2 regions of the Clostridium ljungdahlii DSM 13528 genome follow, and region 2 is predicted to be linked to the other one. Evidence: riboswitches for the same ligand, from Rfam matches in the RefSeq annotation. Region 2 holds a riboswitch; the other holds the start of a gene.

Region 1 (9,030 bases), 600 kb from region 2:
TTTAAGAGACCTTTTGAAATTTTTTGGTAAAACAACAAGAGAACCAACATAGTCTACTAGTACTCTTACTTCTACACCATTATTGGCTTTTTCTTTTAAAATCTCAAAAATTTCATCCCACATTTTACTTTTTGAGATTATGAAGTACTCTAAAAAAATAAATTTCTTAGCATTTTTCAATTCTTCTAAAAGTTTTTTATACATGTCTTCCCCTGACGAGAAGTAATCAACTTTTGTATTTATATAGCATCCATAGTCACTAATATTTTTTATAAGTCTTGTTTCATTGTATCTCATTTTATTTTCATTTTTAAAAGAAGAAAGCATATCTTGGTCTTCTTTTGGAAATACGTCTTTATCCAATTCTATTTTGTTTATCTTATTAAAGTTACGTTTTATTCCAATCATGGAAAAAATATAAATAAGTGCTCCCACTACTGGAATGAGAAGAATTAAAACTATCCAGCTTATTTTATAAGAAGTATTTTTATCCTTATAGTTTAAATGAATTACGAAAATGACACTTATGATTTCAAAAAAGACAAAGTAATATATTAAGGATATATTAAATGAATTGAAAACTAGTGCAATAGCTACAAATTGAAACATTGTCCAAAATATTAAAATTACAAATTTAAAAACTGCCACAAATATTCTTCTTTCACCCAATAGCAGCACCTACTTTTCAAGTTTTTATTCTATTTTATCATAAACTATGTTAATGAAAAAGATTAAGATTTCCTTTTAAAAGAAGTACCACAATTTTTACATGTTATGGTTATCTTTCCTTTGTGTCTAGGAACTCTTAATTTTTGGGAGCAATTTGGACACTTAAATATTTTATACTGTTTATGATTGTTCATAGAATAGGTAAACCCACTAAACCTTTTAGCTAGAGGTGAGATGAAATTTTCATAAGCCTCAAGTTCCTTGTATCTCCTGTATTTATTCCTTGAAAGGCACCTCCAGGTACTGTATATGAAAAATACAAACCCTAGTGTAGCTGTACGTCTAAATAAAGATAGAACAATTCCGCCAATATAAAGGTGGGTAGAAAGTTTATCAATACCATAACTTTCTCTAAAATAATAAGAAAGTTTATTTAAAAAATTTCTCAAAGTAATCGCCTCTTTAAATTAGATTGATATTCATAGGTTTACATAATATTCTATTTAACTTCTAGATAATTATACAGTATAATTAGTACTTTTGCATTAGACAAGAAGCTTAATTAATCTTATGTTCATAATTGAAATTGCAATTAAAAAGTAATATTATCAATGAATAAGATAAAATTTGGGGAGTGTGTCCATTGAAATATATGAAAAAATATATACATAAATACTGGAAAGGTTTTTGCCTTGCTATATTTTGTCTTGCTGTGGAAGCAATGTGTGATTTGATACAGCCTACTATAATGTCAAAAATAGTAGATATAGGTGTAGCAAATAAGAATATGGATTACATAGTTAAACACGGATTTATAATGCTGACAGTTACAGGATTAGGTGCTTTAGGTGCATCAGGACGTAATATTTTATCTGGAAGTGTATCTCAAAAATTTAGTAGGGATTTAAGGGCAGATTTATTTAAAAAAATTCAGAGTTTTTCACTTAATAGTATTGATAAATTTAAAAGCAGTTCACTTATAACACGTCTTACCAATGATGTAACTCAAGTTCAAAATTTTGTCAATGGACTTATGAGGATATTTGTAAAGGCTCCTATTGTTTGTATTGGAAGTATTATTATGGCGTCCAAGCTGAATTTACATTTAGCAGTGATATTGTTTATTATAATACCAATTATAGTTTTACTTATATTCTTAAATATGAAAATAGGCTATCCCTATTTTATGAAGGTTCAAGTATCACTTGATAAAATAAATTCTGTTATGAGAGAATATTTGTCTGGAGTAAGGGTGGTAAAGGCATTTAACAGATTTAATTATGAAAGTGAAAAATTTGAAATTGCAAATAAAAATTTAGGAAAATTAACTACAACTGCAATGCGTATCATGTCTTTATTTTCTCCAGGAAGAAATTTGGTTATCAATATAGGAATAGTATGTGTTTTGTGGATTGGTGGAAAGTATGTAGAGGCAGGAGATATTCAGGTAGGGAAAATAATTGCTTTTACTAATTATATGACGCAAATACTTTTTTCTATTATGATGATATCTGCTGTATTTAATGTATTTGCTAGATCTAAAGCTTCAGCAGTTAGAATTTTTGAGGTATTGGATGAGGAGAATGACGTAGAGCTTAATGAAGTCTCTACAAATTTTACTGAAAAAGGTAGAATAGATTTTGAAAATGTATGCTTTTCCTATTCAGATGGACATCAAGTTATAAATAATATTAGTTTTACCTGTATGCCAGGAGAAACAATAGGTATTGTTGGCCCTACGGGTTCAGGTAAAAGCAGTTTGGTGCATTTAATACCTAGATTTTATAATGTAACTTCTGGAACGATAAAAATTGATGGAGTGAATGTACATAATATAGATGAAAAAGCTTTGATGGATAAAATAGCTTTAGTGCCTCAAAAAACAACATTGTTTACTGGAACTGTTTTTGAGAATATAAGATGGGGCAAAAAAAATGCTTCTCTAGAAGAAGTAAAAAAAGTCTGTGAAATTGCAGAAGTTAATGAATTTATAGATAGGTTCCCTGAAAAGTATGATACTAAAATTGGACAAGAAGGAATTAATTTTTCAGGTGGGCAAAAACAGAGGATTTCCATAGCACGTGCACTTATTAAAAGTCCCGAAGTACTTATATTTGATGACTGTACAAGTGCATTAGATGCAGTTACAGAAGCTAAGATAAGAGAAAATTTAAGAAAAGGTTTAGAAAATTTAACGTGTATCATAATTTCACAGAAAATATCTTCTATAATGTGGGCAGATAAAATACTTGTAATTGATGGTGGAAAATTAATAGGTATTGGAAAACATGATGAACTTGTGAAAACCTGTAAGACTTATGAAGACATATTAATATCTCAGTTTGGAAAGGAGAATATATAGAGGATATGGGAAAATATGATAGAAATAATATAACAGTTCCTTTAGGTGCTAGAAAGAGAGGAAGGGGAAGAAGACTTGGACCTGTAGAAAAACCAAAAAATTTAAGAAAAACGATTCTAAGACTGTGGAAATATTTTGGAAGTGAGAGAAAATTACTAGTTATAATACTCATATCTGTAATAATAGATTCTGTAGTAGGACTTATAGGACCTTATCTTATAGGAAGAGCTATTGATGCCATGTCAGAATCCTATGGAAAAGTAAACTTTAATATGCTTTGGATAATGATTATGTTGCTTTTATTAACTTATGTAGTGGATGCTATTTTAACTTTTTTTCAGGGATGGATTATGTCAGGGGTAGCCCAGCGGATAATAATGGGTCTTAGAAAAAATTTATTTGGCAAACTTCAAAAGCTTCCACTATCTTTTTTTGATATGAATACTCACGGAGAAATTATGAGCAGACTTACAAACGATGTAGAAAATGTAAGTAGTACTATATCACAATCTACGGTTCAGCTTATGTCAGGAGTAATAACAGTTTTAGGATCTTTTGTAATGATGCTTATATTAAGTCCGTTTCTTACTTTTGTGACTTTAATTACAGTGCCTATGGTTTTTTTATTAACTAAGAGTATAGCAAAAAAAACAAATCCGCTGTTTAAAGATCAACAGATAGAACTTGGAAAACTTAATGGACATATAGAAGAAACAATATCTGGGATTCAAGTAGTAAAAGCTTTTAATCATGGTGAAAAGTGTATAGAGGAGTTTAATAAAATAAATTCTTCCCTATGTGAAGTAGGGTTAAAAGCTCAAATTTGGTCAGGGTTTTTAATGCCAATAATGAATGTAATAAACAATATAGGTTTTGCAGCTGTAGCAGGTGTAGGGGGAGTGTTAGCTTTAAAGAATATTATAACAGTGGGAATTATAGCTAGTTTTTTAAGTTACTCAAGGCAATTTGCAAGACCATTAAATGATATAGCTAGTATATTTAATACACTCCAATCAGCAGCAGCAGGTGCAGAAAGAGTATTTGAAGTGCTAGATGAAAAAGAGGAGTTGGAAGACATTTCTGATGCAAAGGTATTTGAGCATGTAAAAGGACGGGTTAGCTTTGAAAACGTAAGCTTTTGCTATAGAAAAGATGTTAAAATATTAAAAAACATAAGTTTTGATATAAGTCCTGGTACAAAAGTTGCCCTTGTTGGACCTACAGGAGCTGGTAAAACAACTATTGTAAATTTGGTCACCAGATTTTATGATGTATCAGCTGGTAAAATTTTAATTGATGGAGAGGATATAAGAAATTATAAGAGAGATAGTCTTAGAAAATGTTTTGGTATAGTTCTTCAGGATACGTATCTTTTTGCGGGAACAATACTTGAAAATATAAGATATGGTAAGTTAGATGCAGATTTTACTGAAATTAAGCAGGCAGTTAGGTTTGCTAATGCAGAGACATTTATTGAGAAACTTCCACAAAAATATAATACTTTAATTCATGAGGGAGGAAACAATTTAAGTCAAGGCGAAAGACAGCTTATAGCTATATCAAGAGCAATACTTTCAAATCCCGCAATACTTGTTCTAGATGAAGCTACTAGTAATGTGGATACACTAACAGAACTTAAAATAGAGGATGCTATGAATAAACTTATGAAGGGGAGAACTAGTTTTATTATTGCTCATAGATTAAGTACTATTAAAAATTCAGACATTATAATGGTAGTAGATAAGGGAGAAATAGTAGAGAAAGGAAGTCATAAAGATTTAATTAAAAAGAAGAGTATGTACTACAATATGTATAATAACCAATTTTACAGAAAAGAGCCACTATAAAAAATTTTAATACTACTAATAACAACGAATAAGTATTTCTTATAGTCTTTGAATTGCACACTTTTTTAGTGATATATTAAATATAGAAAGATTCAAAAAATATAAAAAATAATGGGGTAGTTATTATGGAGAATAAAGTATTAACTGTATGTCCTTACTGTGGTGCTGGTTGCAGACTGTATTTAGTGGTTGAAGATGGGAAAATTAAGAGAGCTGAGCCTGCTATGGGCAGAACAAATGAGGGAGAGCTTTGTCTTAAAGGTTATTATGGATGGGATTATTTAAATGATCCTAAGCTTTTAACTCCACGTATAAGGAAGCCTAAGATACGAAAAAATGGCAAGTTCGAAGAAGTTACTTGGGATGAAGCTATCAGTTTTACTGCAAAAAGATTGGGAGAAATAAGAGACAAGTATGGCGCTGATTCTATAATGGGTACTGGTTGTTCTAGAGGTCCTGGAAATGAAGCTAACTATATTATGCAAAAATTTATGAGGGCTGTTATTGGAACAAATAATGTGGACAACTGTGCTAGAGTTTGTCATGGACCTTCTGTAGCTGGACTTGCTAAAGTGTTGGGAAATGGTGCAATGTCTAATAGCATTCCTGAAATTGATAATGCAGACTTGGTATTTATTTTTGGGTATAATCCTGCAGAATCTCATCCTATGGTAGCAAGAAGAATAGTTAAGGCAAGACAAAAAGGTGCAAAAATAGTAGTAGTGGACCCTAGGGTAACAGAAAGTGTAAGAATTTCAGATTTATGGCTTCCGATAAAGGGTGGTACTAATATGGCACTTGTAAACGGTTTTGCCAATGTTCTTATTAATGAAGGTTTATACAATAAAGATTATGTAGAAAAATATACAGAAGGATTCAATGAATATATTAAAGTTATAAAGAAATATACACCTGAATATGTAGAAAAAATAGTAAATGTACCAGCAGAAAAGATTAAAAAAGCTATGGAGATGTATGCTTCAGCTAAAAACCCAATGATACTTTATGGTATGGGGGTATGCCAATTTGGTCAAGCTGTAGATGTGGTAAAAGGATTAGCTGGATTGGCACTACTAACAGGAAATTATGGAAGGCCAAGTGTTGGAATAGGCCCTGTAAGAGGACAAAACAACGTACAGGGAGCTTGTGATATGGGAGCACTTCCAAATAATTTTCCAGGATATCAAAGTGTTACGGATAAAAATGTGAGAGAAAAATTTGAAAAAGCTTGGGGCGTAAAAAATCTTCCAGATAAGATTGGATATCATTTGACTGAAGTACCTAAAGCAGTATTGGAGGAACATAAATTAAAGGCATATTATATTATGGGTGAAGATTGTGTTCAAAGCGATCCAAATTCAAATGAAGTAAGGGAGGCTTTGGATGAGCTTGAATTTGTAGTAGTTCAGGACATATTTATGAATAAAACTACATTACATGCAGATGTAATTTTGCCAGCAACTGCCTGGGGAGAACATGAAGGGGTATATAGTGCTGCAGATAGAGGATTGCAAAAGTTTAACAAGGCAGTTGAACCAATTGGTGAAGCAAAACCTGATTGGCAGATAATTTGCGAGTTATCTTCAGCTATGGGATACAAAATGCACTATAATAATACAAAGGAAATATGGGATGAAATGAGAAGCCTTTCACCTAAATTTGCAGGTGCAACTTATGAGAAAATGGAAACTTTAGATGGCGTACTTTGGCCATGTCCTACAGAAGATCATCCAGGAACTCCTGTTTTGTATGAAAACAATGAGTTTAGTACTCCGAGCAAAAAGGGTATTTTATTTGCTTCTGAATGGAGACCTACAGAAGAATCACCGGATGAGAAATATCCACTTAGCTTGTGTACAGTCAGAGAAATAGGACATTACTCTGTAAGGACAATGACGGGAAATTGTCGTGCTTTACAGCAGCTAGAAGACGAACCTGGAAAAATACAGATGAGTATAGAAGATGCGGAAGAACTTGGAATTAAAACAGGAGATTTAGTTAGAGTATCTTCAAAAAGAGGTTCTGTAGTAACAAGGGCAAATGTTACAGATAGAGTTTTAAAAGGAGCTACTTATATGACTTACCAATGGTGGATTGGTGCCTGTAATGAACTTACAGTGGATAATCTGGATCCTATATCAAAAACTCCAGAATATAAATACTGTGCAGTTAAGGTTGAGACAATAGAAGATCAAGATAAAGCTGAAAAGTATATTGATGATACTTATAAAGCTTTGCGTGAAAAGTTGGGTATTGTAACTGCAAATTAACTTTTATCAAGTGATTCTTAGGTTCAGGTGGAGTTTACTTGTAAGGACGACTTTATCCAGCTGAACCTTATTAACAGTATTCTTAGTGTCTTTAGCACTTAGAATACGTTATCCTTTAGGGGGAGAAATTATCCAGGCGCGTAGCAGTACTTATCCCCCATTTTGGTAGAAAAGCAGATATTCCAAATCTTTGATTTGGCGATAGTCGCTTTCGTTGTGTGCGATGGGGGTGTTAGCAATGGTGCGATTGGATAAAAATAGAGCCAAAATTATAAAATTTTAACTTTTGGCTCTATTTTATTGATTATTTTCAATTTTAGCAGTAAAATTAGATAATAATTTAGTATATTTTTAAAAGTTGAAAACAATGAAAAATTCTCTATAATTGGGCACCTGGAGGATTTGGAGTTAGTGGTGCAACCTGCCAATAGTCGATTAATTATAATCGATTATTGGCAGGTTGTATATAAGGGAAAATTTAGATATTTTTAGGGGGCTTTGATTGTGAAGAAATGTATGAAATCAATTGCTGTTACTGGTCTGTTAACTATTATTTTGGGGACAGGCTGTTCAAATTCTTTATCTTCAAATAAAAATGAACCTGTAATTGGTTTTGTTGCCTATGAATTTAATAATACATGGATAACTGAACTTAAGAATGAGATTTATAAGGTATCTAGTGGAAAAGCTAGAGTTGATATTTGGAATGGAGATAATATTCAAACAGTTGAAAATGACAAGATAAATCTCTTTATAAATAGAAAAGTCAATGTACTTGATATAAATCCAGTGGATGTTAATGCTGCAGGGCAGATTATTGAAAAATGTAAAAAAGCAAATATACCTACAGTATTTGTAAATCGCCAGCCTAAAAAAGAAGATATGGAAAAATGGAATAAAGTTTACTATGTAGGTGCTAAAGCAGAGCAATCTGGAACAATACAGGGGCAGATGCTTGTAAATTATTTTAAAGGCCATCCTACTCAAGATGGCACTATTAGATATATTATGCTAAAAGGGGAAACGAGAAATCAAGATGCTGAAAAGAGAACACAATATTCTATAAAAGCTCTTAAAGATTCAGGTTTTAAGGTACAAAAGGTGGCAGAAGATACTGCTATGTGGGATCGTACAAAGGCTCAGGAAAAAATGACCTCGTTTATCTCGTCATATGGCCCCAATTTTGACTGTGTAATAGCAAACAATGATGACATGGCCCTTGGAGCTGTTGATGCCCTAAAAGCAGCTGGATATTTTAATGGAGGAAAATATGTACCTGTAGTAGGTGTAGATGCTACGGCACCGGCAGTTAAAGCTGTTGAAGATGGCACCCTTTTCGGGACTGTTTTAAATGATGCTGCAAAACAGGGAGATGCTGCTTTTGATTTATCATATATACTTTCCAAGGGGAAAATTCCTGATGAAAGTAATTTTAAGTATAAGGTTACAGATGGAAAATACATCTGGATTGATTACAAAATGATTACAAAAGAAAATGTGCAGGATGCAAAATAGGATTATTAATGGGGGAGAGTATTGTGATAAAAAATGTAAAAGTTAAAACTAAAATTTTTGTAGGATTTAGTATTATTTTGATAATGATGTTTTTAGCTACAATAGGTGCTTTTTTTAATTTTAATTGCATTGAAAAATCTACAGATAGAGTTTCAAAAGATGTTATTCCAATAGGCAATATTATGTCCCAAATTAGCAGTGAACTGATAAATGAAGAGTCAGGAGTCAGAGGTTATATTGCAAGCGATGGAGATAACAGATTTCTAGAGTCCTACGATTCAAGTGAAGAAAATATTCAAAAGGATATAAAAAATATAAAAAATTATTATTATGTAGATGGTAATTTAGCCATTACTATAAAAAATGA
Region 2 (9,030 bases):
CAAAATATAAAAAATCCTAATTCTTTAAATGCCCAAAGTGTAAAATCCATTAAAGCCGGCAGCTATTTTGCACTAACAGGAACCCCTATTGAAAATTCTATTACAGAATTATGGTCAATTTTTGATTTTATCATGCCGGGATACTTGTTAAGTCATGGGAAGTTTAGTCAAAAATATGAAATGCCTATTATAAAAAATGCTGATAAAAAAGCTTTAGAGGAATTGAATAAACATATTAGACCTTTTATTCTTAGAAGGCTTAAGAAGGATGTCATAAAAGAACTTCCACCTAAAATTGAACATAATATGGTGATAGATATGACAGAGGATCAAAAGAAGGTATACGCAGCTTACCTTGGGCAAGCTAAAGAGGAATTGAATAATGAAATAAGAGATAAAGGCATTAATAAAAGCAAAATAAAGATACTTTCTATAATCACGAGACTTAGACAAATATGTTGTGACCCCTCTACTTTTATAGAAAACTATGAAAGTGATAATGGAAAAATGGAAGCTCTTATGGGTATAGTACAAAATAGTGTAAATGATGGGCATAAAATATTGCTATTTTCTCAATTTACCTCTGTACTTAAAAATATTGGAGATATGTTCAAAAATGAAAATATAAAGTATATGTACCTTGATGGCAGCGTAAAAGCAGAAAAACGAGGAGAAATGGTCAGAGAGTTTAATGAAGGTCAAATCCCTATATTTTTAATATCCCTTAAAGCTGGTGGAACAGGACTAAACCTAACTTCTGCGGATATAGTGATTCATTATGACCCCTGGTGGAATCCAGCAGTAGAAAATCAGGCTTCAGACAGGGCTCATAGAATTGGACAGAAGAAAACTGTAGAGGTTATTAGACTTATTGCTAAGGGAACTATAGAAGAGAAAATACACAAAATACAGGATAAGAAGAAAGAAATAATAAACAATGTTATAGAAGAAAATACTGGAGAAGAAATTTTACTTTCCAATATGGAAGAGAAGGATATTGAGGAGCTTTTCAGTTGAATAAAGATATATCATCCTTTTGTTTGTTTGGTTACTTACAATAATAAAACATTTTGATGGGGCTTTTTATATCTTAAATTTTTCCATTTAACTTATAGAACTCATGTTAAATAATAAAAATTCTGGTGCCTAACTAAGTGGCATCAGAATTTTTTAAATTCAATTAAGCTATTGGCATGTAATCATAGCAAGCTCATGCAGGCTTTCACAGGACCCCCTGGAAGGTTGTTAACAAAGGACTATTTGCTAAAGGTTTTCTTTACTATATATACTATTTTATGTAGTTATCAGTATTTATCCATTTTGTTGAAGTTTCTTTTCCATCTTCATAAGTGACTAAGTAGACTTTTGCAATTGTAGCTTTGCCATTACTTGCTTTATCAACCTTGTTTATAAGATTATAAATTTTATTATTTAACTTTGAATTGGAATAGATATTAATCACCAAATTTTTATTTTTAGTTAAACATTCTATATAAATTGGGAAATCAAGTGTATTCTTAAATTTATAATCTATGTGCCCATAATCTACAGTTGCATCCATTCCAAGACCAACGTAAGTAACAGGTATGTTATGGTGTTCCCTTTCTGTAGGTACTATACCACATCTTACTACAGCATTGTGCAAAGTTGTTGATACTTGACATACACCACCACCTAAACCTGGCTGAAGTTTATTACCTACAATTATTTTTGAAGATTTATATCCATTTTCTTTAGTTCTTTTTCCAACAATTTTATTGAAACTAAATATTTCACCTGGCATTATAGTAGTACCATTTAAGGTTTTAGCAGCAACTTCAATATTATTTGATCTGTTGTCATCAGAAGATGAAAAATTAGTTGAAAAGCTTGATATTTTTGTATTAATATTTACTAAACTTGATTTCTTTATTTTAGGTGCTACTTTTCTTATTGTACCAGAAATGTATACATCGTTCATATTTTTATTGTTAATTTTTTTGTCAATATCATTAAAAAGTTTATCCCTATCAACTTCTTGTCCATCTTTTTCTAAATCAATTTTAAATTTATCATCTTCATCTTTAGTTATACTGGCGTTTACTGGTGCCCTATTAAGTTCATTTTCAATTTTTGATATAGTGTTATTTATTTCTTTTTTATTGTAGCTGTATTTTAAATTAAATTGTTTTCCGTTTTTACTTTTTATATTTTTATATTTATTATGAGTATTTCCACATTTTCCATATTTAAAAGCATCTTGTACAACGTCATCTAAATTGTACTTGATATTGAGTTTTGAATAATTTATTGTATAAACTTTATCTTGTACTTTAATTATTATATTCTTTTTAAATATTTGATTTACATATTTACGTTTTAAAGTATCTATAGCTTCATCTTTAGTCTTACCACCTAAATTTATGCCTTCAACTTTAACTCCTGGATATATGAGATTATCATATCTTGTAACTAAAAAATGTATCCATAATGAATGTATTATATAGGTTAATATAGAAAGTATAATTAATGATCTTGTCATCTTCTTTTTATTTATTTTTAACTTTCGTTTTAATTTTCGTTTTTTTGGTATAATTTGATTTCTGTCTATGGGTTGTATCATTTAGTAAAATGCCTCCTACTGAAGAGAATTCTTACAAGCTCAATTCTTTATTTATTGTTTTGTAATTATTACATACAAAGTTTGCTCAATTATTAAAAGTGATTTTTATAATTCAAGTTTATTTTGCTTCACCACCTACTGATTACTATTTTTTTGCATAAAAAAACAGCCACATATAACATATATAGCTGGCCGGTTGCACTATTAACTCCAAATTTCCAAAGTGCCCAATTAGAAGAAATTTTTCATAGTTTCCCATATTTTCTACGGTATATATATTCTTGATTTTTCTTACATAACACTACATTAAAGATAGTACCATATTTATGTCTTAAAGTAAATAATTACTTACTAATTTGTAATATAAAAATAAAAAAACTTAAAACTTTTGTAAAATTATAGCATAAAAATTAATTTATGTCGATTAAGTAAAATATTTTTAGGCAAAAAAAGAAAATATGGCAAGCAGATTGATAAATCTAAACATATAAAAGTCTTTTGACAACTAAATAGTGCAATGTTAACATTATAGATAAGCTAAACCATTATGTTAAATTATGGATAAAAATAGAGGGCTTATACTGAGTTCAATTCAAAACAGATTAAAAATAAGGAGTTTTATATGATACTATAATATAGCTAAAGATGTATATGAAAAAGTTGATAAAATTTACGAAGGTGTCAATAATTATTTAAATTAAGAGAGAAAAATGAAAAAGATTTTAATATGGATGGTAATAATGAATAGTAGGGGTGGTTGTATTGTTTTCAGATAAGTTAAAAAGATATAGAAGAGATTTAGGACTTACACAAAGGGATTTAGGTAGGAAATTAGATTTATCAAAAGCAACTATAGGCCAGCTAGAGACTGGTTTAAAGGAACCCTCTAGGATATTACTTGAAAAAATATATAAAATTAGTGGCAAAAACATGAATTGGTGGCTTGATAAAAATGAACAATTTAAATTTAACCAAACATTTAAATATACCATTTATCCAGCTAATAAATACAAAGCTATTTTTCCCATATTATTTTCAGCTATTTTTTCGGCAGTGTTAATATTTGCATTAACTGATAGGTCTAATACTTTAGAAGTATGTATTATATTTATTGCAGTACTCTTATGCTTAATGTGTACTGCCTACTACACTGTGTTAGCCTACTATTTATTTAAAAATAAAATTTATATTACTATAGAAGACAAATATATAGAAATAAAAAAAATTTCTACAACAAAAAGGGTGAACATAGCAAACATAACAGAAATAGAGTTTACGGTACGTTCTAGAGGTAGTTACCCAATGGTAGTAATTAAGTGTGATAATAGTACAAAGTATTACTATAAGGATTTATATTTTCCTCAGTCATGGTTTGCTAAGAAAGATATTAATAGTATGGTAGACAACTTGAAGAAGAGTAACGAAAATATATGGGTTATTGGACGAGGCAATATGTAAGGGTAAGGTAGGTGTTAGCAATGGTAATAATCGGATAAAAATAGTTCCTCCTGGAATTAGTATTTATTTTAATGCAGCAATTCAGGAGGATTTCAATATTTAAAGATAAAGTTACAACTTTTGCCTTTTTATATAATGGGTGTGAAGGAGATCATGAGCTTTTTTTCCGCCTACATCTCCAATAAATTCTTTATATAGAGCTTGAACTTCAGGATTTTCATGAGATTTTCTAAGCGGTTTGTTTCTATCTTCTCTGTATAAAGCTTCCATTCTTTTCTTTACGATATCTAAATTTCCAAAGTGATATGGCTGACCTCCTCCGTCAATACATCCTCCGGGACAGGCCATTATTTCTATAGCATGATATTTTGATTCACCAGATTCTATTTCCTCAAGAAGTTTTCTTGCATTACCAAGACCGTGAGCTACGCCAATGTTTATCTCTTTACCATCAATATTTATACTGGCTTCTTTAAGTCCGTCAAGTCCTCTTACACCATGAAATTCTACTTCTTTTAAAGTCTCTCCAGTAATCCATTCATAAGCAGTTCTAAGAGCCGCTTCAATTACACCACCGGTAGTTCCGAATATTACAGAGGCACCTGTGGATTCTCCAAGTGGATTATCAAAATCTTCATCAGGAAGTTTGTTAAAATCTATTCCTGCTTCCATTATCATATCTGCAAGCTCTCTTGTGGTAACTACAAGATCAACATTTTTATGACCTTCATATTGAAGCTCTTTTCTGCTTATTTCATATTTTTTTGCAATACATGGCATAACTGAAACTACTACAATTTTAGATGGATCAATATTTAATTTTTCTGCCATATATGTTTTAGCTAAAGTACCAAACATTATGTGTGGAGACTTACAAGTTGAAGGTATATCTAAAAGATCAGGAAATTGATGTTCTATAAATTTAACCCAGCTGGGACAGCAGCTTGTGAGTATTGGAAGTCTTCCACCATTTTGAAGTCTATCTATAAATTCATGAGCTTCTTCTAAAATAGTTACATCTGCTGCAAAATCAGTATCACATACTTTATCAAAGCCCAGTCTTCTAAGAGCAGATACCATTTTACCAGTTACAATAGTTCCTGGTTCCATACCGAATTTTTCACCTAAAGTAACTCTTATAGCAGGGGCAGTTTGAACTACTACATATTTATCAGGATCAGTTAGTACTTCCCATACTTTGGCTACATTACTAACTTGAGTTAATGCAGCAGTTGGACATACTGATACACATTGACCACAAAATGTGCATTGTGTGTCAACCATAGGACGACCAAATGCAGGGGATACTACAGTTTCGAAGCCTCTATCTACTGCAGAGTAAACCTGACAGGTTTGAACTTCATTGCACATGGTTTCGCATCGTCTGCACATTATGCACTTATCCAGATTTCTATATAAAGCACCACTTGAGGAATCTTTTTTATAATTAGACATAGCACCTTTATATCTTATTTTTCTTATACCTAATTCAGCAGCAATTAATTGAAGCTGGCATTGGGTATTTTTTTCACATACAAGGCAGTCAGTAGGGTGGTCTGACAATAAAAGTTCTACCATAGTACGTCTTGCTTTTATAGCTCTGGCGCTGTTTGTTCTAACTATCATACCTTCGAAAGCTTCTGTAGAACATGAAGGTGCAAGATTTCGTCTACCTTCAATTTCAACAAGACAGACTCTGCAGGAGGAAGTTCTATTTACCATTTTTATATCGTGAAGATCAAGATAGCAGAGAGTAGGTATATTTATGTTTACTTTTTTTGCAGCGTTTAAAATTGTAGTGCCTTCTGGTACAGAAACTTTTATATCGTTTATAGTTAAATTTACCATTTTTACAAACTCCTTTCTTTAAATTATTATTCTTTCGTAATAGCAGAAAATTTACAAGTACTACTACATGCACCACAATTTATACATTTTGACTTATCTATTACATGTGACTTTTTTATTTCTCCAGAAATAGCTCCTTTAGGGCATACCTTTGTACAGGCTGTGCAGCCAATACATTTTTCAGAATTTATATTGTATTTTAAAAGTGCAGTGCAAACTCCAGCAGGGCAGCGTTTATCTTTTACGTGAGCTACATATTCATCCCAGAAAAATTTCATTGTACTTATAATTGGATTAGGTGATGTTTGACCAAGACCGCATAGGGCTGAATCCTTTATTACATAGGATAAATCTTTTAACCCTTCAAGATGTTCCATGGTACCTTTTCCTTTAGTGATATCTTCTAAAATTTCTAAAAGTCTTTTATTCCCGATTCTGCAGGCAGTGCACTTTCCACAGGACTCATCTACACTAAATTGAAGATAAAATTTAGCTATATTTACCATGCAATTATCTTCATCCATAACTATCATTCCACCAGAACCCATCATGGAGCCTATTTCAGTAAGACTTTCGTAATCAATGGCAGTATCTAAATGATCTGCAGGAATGCACCCGCCAGAAGGACCGCCAGTTTGAACAGCCTTAAATTTTTTACCACCCCGAATACCTCCGCCTAAATTATATATTATTTCCCGTAAGGTTATGCCCATAGGTACCTCAACAAGGCCAACATTATTGATCTTGCCTGCTAAGGCAAAAACTTTGGTTCCTTTACTCTTTTCAGTTCCTATAGAACTAAACCACTTAGAGCCTTTTAATATAATGGGGGGGATATTTGCTAGAGTTTCTACGTTATTTATATTAGTTGGCTTTTTCCAGAGACCTATTTGGGAAGGAAAAGGAGGTTTTACTGTAGGCTCTCCACGTCCCCCTTCTATGGAATTTATGAGAGCAGTTTCCTCACCGCATATGAAAGCTCCGGCACCATATTTTAAATCTATATGGAATGAGAAATTAGTGCCCAAAATATTATCACCCAATAAGCCTAAATTATAAGCTTGCTTTAAAGCAATTTTTAATCTGTTAATTGCAAGAGGATATTCAGCTCTGATATAAATATATCCCTTATTTGCACCTATGCAGTAACCTGCAATAGCCATAGCTTCAAGCACAGAATTTGGATCTCCCTCAAGTATGCTTCTATCCATAAAGGCACCGGGATCTCCTTCATCAGCATTACATATCATAAACTTTGTATCGGATTTAGATTTTCTTGTCATTTCCCATTTTACACCTGTAGGGAAGCCGCCGCCCCCTCTGCCTCTCAAGCCGCTTTTTTTAATTTCATCAATTGTGCTGTCAGGTGTCATTTGTGTTAAAACTCTGCCTAAAGCTTCGTACCCATTCATTGCTATGTATTCTGTAATATCTTCAGGGTTTAAAAGACCGCAATTTCTAAGAGCAATTCTTTCTTGATTTTTATAAAATGGAATATCTGTTTGTTTTGATATTTTTTCTTTGGTAATAGGGTCTCTATATAAAGCTTCGTCAACTACTGTATTTTTGGCCATATGTTCATACACAATTAGCTTTGCTCTCTCGGTATTAACTTCAACATAAAAAACATTATCTGGTACAACTTTGACGATAGGTCCTTTCTCACAAAACCCAAAACATCCTGTAGAAATGACATCAACTGTATTTTCTAGACCTGCGTTTTTAATTTCAGTTTTAAGTATATTGACTATATCTAAGCTTCTTGAAGCACGACATCCTGTTCCACCGCATACAAGTAAAGTTTTTTTTATATTTTTATCTGCATTATCATAAGTACGGTTTGCTATCTTAGCTTTATATTTTTCTCTTAAAGCTTTTAAATCTTCAAAGGATTTTATCTTATCCATATATTTTCCTCCACATAAATTTCTGATATTTATTTTAAGGTATATTGACTTAATATTCCTTTAACATCTTCGACCTTTACTTTTCCATGGACTGTTCCGTCAACTACAACTACTGGTGCAAGGCCGCAAGCTCCAACACATCTTAAAATATCTATAGTGAACAATCCGTCTTCTGTGGTAAATCCATCTTTTACTTTAAGCTGATTTCTAAATTCTTCTAAAATGTTTTCTGCACCCTTAACAAAACAAGCTGTACCCATGCATATGCTTATTACATGTTTACCTTTGGGCTTCATTGTAAAGTATGAATAGAAAGTAACTACGCCAAATACTTTTGCTGCACTAATGTCAAGTTTATTTGCAATAAATGTTTGTAATTCTTCAGGAAGGTATCCAAATATATCCTGAGCTCTGTGAAGTACACTTATAAGTGAACCTTCTTTTTCTTCCAAACTATCTATATAGGAAGATAGTTCTTTTAGTTTTTCGTTATCTAATTTGCATACATCCATAATATTTCCTGCTGTGCCGCAGTTTTTTCACCATCTTTCATTTTATATTCTTAAAATAGTATTGGTAGTATGGGAGTTTTTTATTATATAGTCATCAGATAAAATAATAGACAATATGTTGACAAATATAAAAAATATCATTAAACTGTAATAAGACAATATATTGTCTTATAGGAGGGAAAACTTTTATGGATACATATAGAGAAATATTTTTAATGGAGCAAACCTATGCAACATTATTTTCACTGGCCAATAAGCTTCAGGTAAGAGGAGATGAATACCTGGGAGATTTAACTTCAAGGCAGTATATGACCATGGTTGCAATTGCTCATTTATCTGAAGGTAAAACTACCCTCAATAATATTGCAAGAAAGCTTGGTTCTACTAAACAAAATGTAAAACAAATTGTTACTGTCATGCAGAAAAAGGGATATGTTGATGTTGTACCTAATACTGAAGATAGACGTGCTGTCAATGTAATAATTACGGAAGCTGGAAAGCAGGTATTGTATCAAGTTTCAGAAAAAGGAATATTGTTCATGGCACAGCTTTTTAAAGATTTTTCAACTGAAGAGCTAGAAACTATTTGGGGAATGCTTAAAAAACTGTATCGATTTGATGGTGAAGAACAAGATGGCTTTGAAGAAGATAGTAATTTAAAAGTAGATGAAAGTCAGAAAGATGACGCAGCAAGAATATTAAA

What was found. Region 2 has a riboswitch for cyclic di-GMP ahead of CLJU_RS07195 (VanW family protein). Riboswitches for the same ligand answer to the same signal wherever they lie in the genome.
Region 1: another riboswitch for cyclic di-GMP. It lies ahead of CLJU_RS04410 (galactose ABC transporter substrate-binding protein); the one in region 2 lies ahead of CLJU_RS07195 (VanW family protein).

What each region holds. Positions count from the first base shown of each region.
Region 1 covers NC_014328.1:982,921-991,950, forward strand. Annotated here, with positions in the region: gene cls (cardiolipin synthase) at 1-669, opposite strand, end outside; gene CLJU_RS04390 (zinc finger containing protein) at 732-1,118, opposite strand; gene CLJU_RS04395 (ABC transporter ATP-binding protein) at 1,322-3,031, shown strand; gene CLJU_RS04400 (ABC transporter ATP-binding protein) at 3,037-4,878, shown strand; gene fdhF (formate dehydrogenase subunit alpha) at 5,004-7,148, shown strand; cyclic di-GMP riboswitch class II at 7,500-7,583, shown strand; gene CLJU_RS04410 (galactose ABC transporter substrate-binding protein) at 7,653-8,663, shown strand; gene CLJU_RS21215 (methyl-accepting chemotaxis protein) at 8,687-9,030, shown strand, end outside.
Region 2 covers NC_014328.1:1,581,616-1,590,645, forward strand. Annotated here, with positions in the region: gene CLJU_RS07190 (SNF2 helicase associated domain-containing protein) at 1-1,017, shown strand, start outside; gene CLJU_RS07195 (VanW family protein) at 1,289-2,602, opposite strand; cyclic di-GMP riboswitch class II at 2,784-2,867, opposite strand; gene CLJU_RS07200 (helix-turn-helix domain-containing protein) at 3,356-4,060, shown strand; gene CLJU_RS07205 (NADH-dependent [FeFe] hydrogenase, group A6) at 4,172-5,908, opposite strand; gene CLJU_RS07210 (NADH-quinone oxidoreductase subunit NuoF) at 5,935-7,815, opposite strand; gene CLJU_RS07215 (NADH-quinone oxidoreductase subunit NuoE family protein) at 7,845-8,327, opposite strand; gene CLJU_RS07220 (MarR family winged helix-turn-helix transcriptional regulator) at 8,516-9,030, shown strand, end outside.